Regions from separate parts of the Paenibacillus sp. FSL H8-0280 genome, predicted to be linked through region 1. Evidence: riboswitches for the same ligand, from Rfam matches in the RefSeq annotation. Region 1 holds a riboswitch; the other holds the start of a gene.

Region 1 (4,217 bases):
TAGTACGGCAACAGCCCCCAATGATTTTAGCGCCCGCAGCAACCCACTGCTCCGAAGCATCACTCATACTGCCACATGTACCCTGTCCGCTCCACGTCTTCGTTGCTGCATCATACGTCTCACCCGAGTTCGGGTAGACAATAACAGGTTTATCGCTGGCACGGCTCAAAATACCCACTGCTTCCGTCACCACTTCCATGGGAGCACAGTTCAGGCCAATTGCCGCAATCTGCGGCTCGGAGCCAAACGTCTGTGCACATACCTCAAGCGCTGTGCCTTCGCTGATGCTTGTCCCGTCTTTTAAAGAAAAAGATAACCAGGCATACGCATGAGGAAACTCCTTCAGTAAATCAACCAGCACCTGTGCTTCCTGCAAGGAAGGAATCGTCTCAAACGCCAGAATATCAGCACCCGCTTCAATCAGCGCCGCCATACGCGGACGGTGAAATACGGCAAGCGTCTCATCCGACACGTCGTAATGTCCCACATACTCTGAACCATCCGCCAGATAGGCGCCGTACGGTCCAACGGACCCGGCAATAATTGGACGTGGACGAACACTGTCTTCTTCGCGATCCCCTGTACGATCTGTTATATGCTCCTCATTCTCCACAGTTTCGGAACGTACCGAAGGAGCTTCTACAAGCTGACCTGTCGAGCTTTCTCTCCCTGCTAAACTACTCTGCACTTCTGCCCACACATCATCTCTCGCCTGTGCAGCCAGTTCCACCGTCTTGCGGATCAGCTCTAGTGCTGCCTGTTCATCGATTCCTCTCTTGCTGAAGCCATCCACCGTCGCCTGATAACTGGATGTAATCGCACAGTCGGCTCCTGCTCGAAAATAATCTGCATGGACCTGAACAATAACATCCGGATTCTCAAGCAACACACGAGCAGACCATAGTGGATCATCCAGATCACATCCATGCTGTTCGAGTTCCGTTGCCAACGCTCCATCCAGAATCATGACCGGATGTTCACGCAAAATCTGTTCTATGGGGTTAGTCTGTTGTGCTTGCGTCATGTACTTGTCCTCTTTTCTTATTCACACGTTCTGTCAGATAATAAGCAGCGTAACATACTGCGATAAACGGAACCCCACAATACAGCGCAATTCGCTGTGTCGGGTCAAAGGCAATACCTATGCATGAAGCCAGGCATAATATAAATGAAACAATGGGTACCACCGGATACAGTGGTGTGCGGTAGACCAGATCTTTGACCGCATGTCCTTCCCGGATATATTGTCTGCGGAACATGTATTGGGAGGCACTGATGCTCATCCATACCGCAACGACAGCCAGACCTGAAATGGAGACCAGCGTAATATACACCGTACCTGGCGCAATAATACTGGACAGCAATGCCAACGCACCACCCACCATACTAATCAGAAGTGCATTCAGGGGTACCCCGCTTTTGGTCAATTTGGCAAACCACGGGGAGATCGTTTTTTTATCAGCCAGAGACCAGAGCATCCGTGAAGATGCATACAGGCCTGAATTGGCAGCAGAGAGAATCGCCGTCAGAATAACAAAGTTCATAATATCTGCTGCATAGGGTACACCCACCCGCTCCATTACCGCTACAAACGGACTTTCCAGTACACTGGCATCCGACATGGGCAGCAAGGCCGACAAGATAATAATCGTTCCGATGAAGAAAATAACCAAACGCCACAGCGTTGTATGAATGGCTTTTGGTATCGTCTTTTCCGGGTTCTCCGTCTCACCAGCGGCAATGCCGATTAACTCGGTGCCTGAGAAGGCAAAGTTTACAGCAAGCATGGTCATCAATATCGCTGTAGCCCCATGAGGGAACCACCCGGATGCAGTAATATTTGATAGAAATGGAGCCGGTTCAGAATCCGCCATCGGGATGATGCCGAACATGGCTGCGCCACCGATTATAATGAAGATTACGATAGTCACTACTTTTACAGATGAGAACCAGAACTCGGATTCCGCAAATAATTTCACCGTTAAAGCGTTAAACAGAAAGATCATCAGTGCAAAAACCGCGCTCCATATCCATACGTTCACCGATGGGAACCAGCGCTGCATCAGCAATCCGGCGGCTGTGAATTCGGAGCCAAGCGCAACAGTCCAGGTTAACCAGTATAACCAAGCCACCGTGTAACCTGTTGCTGGTCCGATATATTTGGCTGCATAACTATGAAATGCTCCCGTCTCTGGCATATGAACAGACAGTTCACCAAGACAGAGCATCACCAGATATACAACGATCGCTCCGATCAGATAGGACAGAATGGTTCCCAGTGGTCCCGCCTGCTGAATGGTGTAACCTGAGCTGAGGAATAATCCCGTTCCAATGACTCCTCCGAGAGAGAGCATGACCACATGCCGTGCCTGCATTTTCCGCTGAAAATGCCCTTTGTCGTTGTTGTTCTCCATACCTGCTGCTCCCCTACTTCTTCATCCAGAAAAAACAAAAAAGACCCACTCTGCCTAAAGAGTGCGCCGTTACTGACAAATAAAAACAAACGCTCCTATCTATCAGGCTTTCACCCGCTGGAATTAGCACAGTATCCTTCAGATCTGTTGCTGAGGTTTCTAAGGGCCAGTCCCTCCACCTCTCTGGATAAGAAAATGATTTTTTACTAATATAGCGATCTATCATGAATGTGTCAACATTTAAATAATAAATGGCACACCTCGCTATTCGGTGGAAGACCCCGGATTCGTGATGGTGGTCTTTACCTCATACGTGATCGGCACGGTGCTAAAAATTTTATCCCAATCGTCTTTGACTTTTTTCCATGTTTTAGGTTCTTTGATACGTAAGCTATCCCGAAAATCCGCAACATCTACTTTATAGGTATGCTGCAGTTTGTATAACAATTGTCGAATCTGTTGCTCGGCAAGTTCAGCAAATTCTTTTTCTAATTCTCTAAGATAATCCCCTTTTTCCTCTCTTTCGGGAGAACGCCAATCTTCCATCAACCAGCCTTCGGATTCGACCTTTACATGGAATGAAATGTCATTACCAACCACCTTGGGAATTACTTTTGTTTTCTTCTTCTTCATTTCATATACAACAGTGAATCCCGCTTTATTGTATGTCTTCAAGATACCTCCTTTTTCTTTAGGTCTGATCCACGATAGCCCTTCTAGGTCCGTTTGGCTAAGTTCTCCGATGAATTTGGTCGTTTTCCCATCAAATATACTGGCACCGGAGAACTTGTCCTCTCCATTGGAGTTCAGTACATTCTGGAGCAAAAAGCTGGAACCGGATTGCATTTGTGCATCTAATTTGGAGAGTAGAACCGGGTCCAGGATTTTATTGGACAAGTACGAATTACTGGTAATACCTGTAAGATAAAATGCTGGAATCCGGGAAGGATCATCTGAAGTCAGTACATCAACGGCGCGATGATGGCTAATCAACACCAGACAGTTAGGGCGAATATCGTTATCCCGAAGTACAAAATCCAGCAGCTGATCCAGACCATACTTTTTGGCAATATCCTTGGACACAACGATGACCTTCAGATGATGTCCGATGAGCGGATGATCTCGCCTCAGAGCAAACTGACGAAAGATTTGCAGCAAGGAATCTCCAGTAAGCTGTTCATTGGAATAGGACGTTTTACCAGAAGAAGGCGAACCGGATTGTTGGCTCTTTTGACTACTTGAATTACCGGGAGCGATCTGTACCGTGGCCGTCAAATTGTTCTGCTTGGAATACGCTCCTCCCTGATTAGCGATGTCTTTCTCAAATTCTGTCTCTTTACCGATATCGATCCCAAGACCGACGTAGACACTTAGATCCTCTATCTCCCGACTGCTCCAACATCCGGATATCGTTAAGAGAATGCATAATACAGTGGCAAAGCGTAACAACATACGGAATGTAATCATGCATGCTTGCCTCCTTTTTTGCGAATCAGACTTAACAACAGTAGTACCAGAGGTAAAATGCCAAACAAAAATACGGACACATTGCCCAGCATATCTCCTAGTGCAAAAGTATCATCCACTGTTTTGGGTATCATTGCTGTCAGATAAATGAACGGAAGCAGGCCGTACATGATACCTTTGATTTTTTTGGAACGAAACAAATCACGAATACCCACCGAAGCGCAGTAATGTGTAATTGCTGTAGTCGAAAAGATTTGCATAATCCAGATGACCAGCAATAAGGATTCAAAACGCTCGAATATCAGACCCTGGATTTCGAAACTTCTTACCAAATCC
Region 2 (4,217 bases), 330 kb from region 1:
ATAGTCATTGAATGTAACAACTTGCAGACGAATACCTTGTGCTTCCAGTTCAGGCTTGATGCTTTCCAGAATCTCTGCATGTGGTGTAGGTGAAGCTCCAACTTTCAATTCAACTGTACGTGGTGCACCTGCTGAATTGTCTGCGCCGCTATCGGCGTCCTTGTTGTTTCCGCAAGCTGCGAGAACCGCAATCAACATAAGACTAAGTAGAGCAAAAGACCATTTTTTCATGTGTAAAACCCCTTCTCTAATCATTTTTTTCATGTGGCATCCGCATAAATGCATATCCATCATGTTATCTATGTGTTATTTCCTGGTGAAAAATGTAACCAAGCGATCTCCAGCCATCTGGAGAATTTGCACAAGAATGATCATCGACACTACGGATATAATCATGATTTCATTTTGATAACGGAAGTATCCATAGTTAATTGCCAGTGTTCCAAGACCTCCACCACCAACCATGCCCGCCATCGCCGTATAAGAGACAAGTGTAACGATGGTGATCGTTATACCAGCAAGCAGTCCAGGCAGTGCCTCAGGCAGTAACACCCGTCTTACAATCTGTCCGGTCGATGCACCCATCGACTGTGCCGCTTCAATGACACCCCGATCAACTTCTCGCAACGTCGTCTCCACCAAACGAGCAAAATAAGGAGCTGCTGAAATAACCAAAGGAGGTATAACACCGAGCACCCCCGTAGCTGTACCAACGAGTATACGAGTGAATGGAATAAGAGCAACAATCAATATGATAAATGGGACTGAGCGCAAAATATTCACAATCAGGGATAGTATAGTGTACACTGCCCGTGACTTAATCGAAGCAGATCGGGCTGTCATGAACAGCAGAACTCCGAGCGGTAAACCTAAGATAACGGTAAACAAGCCTGATACACCCAAAATTTGCAGTGTCTCAATGGAGGCTTTACCAACCTCTTCCCAGCGAACTGTTGAAAAATCCATCTAACGAAGCACCTCCACATCAAGTCCCTCAGCGGTTAATTCTGATATCGTCCGATCAATCGCATTTGAATCACCCTCGAACCGAACGGTCAGCTGCCCATAAGGAACCTGTTTGATCGTAGAGATTGTACCTTGCAGGATGGCAAAATCCACGCCTGTCTTACGTACTGTTCTAGACAAAATCGCTTCATACGTTTTGTTACCCAGAAAGGATATCTTCACAAGTTTGGAAGCAGCACCTGCCTGCAATTCAACGCCTGCATTTGCCAGAGCGGTCTCTTCCAGAGCAAGTCCAGCTTCATGGTCACGCATCATGAAGTCCCGCGTAATCGCATGCTGCGGCTTCAAGAACACGTCTGTTACAGGTCCTTGTTCCACAATGCCACCTTGATGAATGACAGCCACCTTGTCACAGATGTTCTGAATGACATGCATCTCATGTGTGATCAGCACAATCGTAAGGTTGTACTTTTCATTAATGTCGAGCAATAACTTCAGGATTGAATTTGTCGTCTGCGGATCAAGTGCCGAAGTAGCCTCATCACAGAGAAGTACATTTGGATCACTTGCAAGTGCTCTCGCAATCCCTACACGTTGTTTCTGTCCACCCGATAATTGAGCCGGATATTTGCTGCTATGGTGCTCCAGACCAACCAGTGCGAGCATTTCCTTCACTTTGCGATCAATGGCTTCCTTGGGTGTATTCACAAGCTTTAGTGGAAAAGCTACATTGTCATATACCGTTGCCGAAGATAACAGATTAAAGTGTTGAAAAATCATCCCGATCTTGCGTCTCTGTTGCTGCAATTCGGTTTTGCTCAGTTCAGTCAAGTTGATTCCGTCGACCCATACCTCACCCTCCGTAGGCCGTTCCAGCAAATTAATGCAGCGAATCAATGTGCTTTTGCCCGCTCCAGAATGGCCAATCACACCGTAGATTTCACCCTTTTGGATGCTCAAATTCAGCTCGGATAACGCTGTTGTAGATTTTTTCCCTTTGCCGTACGTTTTCGTTAAACCTTTTAATTCAATCAATCGCACTTGCCCCTTTCCAACCACCTACATGTATCTTTACCCGATCTAAAGGAAAACTCCCCCTAAAGTACAAAAAAAGAGCCCTTTGCAGATACAAAGAGGGCTCTTCACGTGAAAGAATATACCTTCTCATCTGCCAAAATCGTGTCTTGCACCATTTTGTAGGAATTAGCACCTAACATCTATAACGCGAATGATACATGTATCATGTCGTTACAAATCGGTTGCCGGGCTTCATCGGGCCTGTCCCTCCGCCGCTCTCGATAAGAAATATGTTGTTGTAGGATTTTATAAGTTCATGTAGTTTATGCTTTATAATGTGAACGTAACTTTTGAAATATCAATTATATCCGTGTAACATTCGATTGAAACTCAGTATATTCCAAGTATTCCGATTTGTCAAAGGGAATTATTTCTTTTCCATATTTTGTTGATATAACTATAAGAGGCTGTTAACGTTTCACAGACCATATCGACGCCCTGACGCATTTCCTGCACATGCTGATTCAGATCCTCCAATTTCACTTTACCTTGCAAGGTCTGATGTAACTGCCACAGGTCATCGTGCATTTCTGAGTTCATGTAGTGAATTTCCATATTACGTCGTTTGCGCAGCTTGCTCATCGGTTCACGATAAGAGTCCTTGATCTGTATTAATAGCAACGCAAGATCATGATGTTCCCTCGCATAGTCGAACTGCCTTAACACAGTAAAATAAGAAAAATGCGCTTTGGTATTTGAAGTATTCAACTGGAATATTTCATTTAATACCGTTCCAACTTTATCCAGAATGGCAAAGCAGCGGATAAAGCCATCTTTGTAGAAATACACATACCGAGCATACTCGGCTTTTTCAGTCGGCGTCATATCATCCGTTGAACCTGCAACGACCTTTTTGCGAAAATGAGCAGCAGCGAAACAGCTTTGCTCCAGTTCATCCAGTGAGGAGATGAGTCCCTGAGTCCACACATACAGCTTCCGATAGTCATGCGTGGGATCATGGTCCACATGCATTTGTCGCTGAAATAGCTCAAGCGTATGCGCCATTGCGTCCATCGCTGCCTTCAATTTACCTTCGTTTATACGTGGCTTTTCCCCCAACAACGTTCGCAGCATATCTAACCTCCTCTTTTCCAAATCAACAAGAATTCATCACCGTAAACGTAACACATCATCCATTCCGTGTAATTGCTGCTTGCCATAGGTTGCCCTGATCCCCTTGACATCAAACAAAGTCCACCTGTCCAATGATGTACATCACTGGATGGTGGACTTTCATATTTAGGCCAAGTAACTTTAAAAAAGAATGGATCTATATCTTAGAAACGATTAGCCGGGCGATGCAGCTTGTACACCAGGAAACTCATATACGTTAAGACTCCGAACAATATGGCGATATCCAGCATATGAGCAAGAGCTACGAACATGTATACTTCCGGACGGTTCATTGTCACCATCATGAAAATACCAATGACTACTTGCATCAGAATAAGAACAACGGATACCACACCCAGAGTACGCATTTCCTTGTTGTCCGGATGATTACGGTAAGCGAAGTGACCCAGGATTGCGATAACAATCACGAGCGAAGCTGCTGCTGCACGATGAGCAAAAGCAACCGCTACCCCACCCGAAAGCTCAGGAATAATCTGCCCGTTACAGAGTGGAAATCCGGAACAACCGCCGGCAGAATCCGTGTGACTCACAAATGCACCCGTGTATACCACGAGATATGTGTAAATGGTGGAGAACCAGACCAGATTCCTGAATTTTTTGCTAACCCGAGGGTATTTATTCAGGCGCTCCAATCCGCCATCTTTGGCCTCCTGCCTGATGCCCAGCGCCATCATTAGGGAACTGGCAAAAGCAATCAGTGCAAAACCAAAATGCAGTGCCATGACTGCTGAAGATTGGGAGAAGACGACGGCAAAAGCTCCCATGATTCCCTGGACTATAACAAATACCAGGGTTAAGAAAGAGAACAATTGCAGGTCACGGCGTGACTTGCCGAACCGCAGAAAAGCCACAAAAGAGGCAATGGACAACAGTCCAGCCAGTGCACTTACAGCGCGATGGGAATATTCAATGAGTGAAGCCACAGTATGTGCGGGAACGAGTTTTCCGTTACATAAAGGCCATTCTGTTCCACAGCCAAGGCCTGATTCCGTTTTGGTTACGATGCCTCCACCAAAAGTGGCCAGAAACATGACAAGACA

Evidence for each region. Region 1 has a riboswitch for S-adenosylmethionine ahead of mmuP (S-methylmethionine permease). Riboswitches for the same ligand answer to the same signal wherever they lie in the genome.
Region 2: linked by a shared signal. The riboswitch ahead of MHI12_RS24925 (methionine ABC transporter ATP-binding protein) and the one ahead of mmuP (S-methylmethionine permease) in region 1 are both predicted to bind S-adenosylmethionine.

Annotation. Positions count from the first base shown of each region.
Region 1 covers NZ_CP150296.1:6,056,507-6,060,723, forward strand. The annotation lists gene mmuM (homocysteine S-methyltransferase) at 1-1,024, opposite strand, end outside; gene mmuP (S-methylmethionine permease) at 1,002-2,414, opposite strand; SAM riboswitch class I at 2,507-2,608, opposite strand; gene MHI12_RS26500 (Ger(x)C family spore germination protein) at 2,679-3,881, opposite strand; gene MHI12_RS26505 (spore germination protein) at 3,878-4,217, opposite strand, start outside.
Region 2 covers NZ_CP150296.1:5,726,309-5,730,525, forward strand. The annotation lists gene MHI12_RS24915 (MetQ/NlpA family ABC transporter substrate-binding protein) at 1-231, opposite strand, end outside; gene MHI12_RS24920 (methionine ABC transporter permease) at 307-966, opposite strand; gene MHI12_RS24925 (methionine ABC transporter ATP-binding protein) at 967-2,001, opposite strand; SAM riboswitch class I at 2,128-2,271, opposite strand; gene MHI12_RS24930 (Cthe_2314 family HEPN domain-containing protein) at 2,401-3,117, opposite strand; gene MHI12_RS24935 (heme A synthase) at 3,321-4,217, opposite strand, start outside.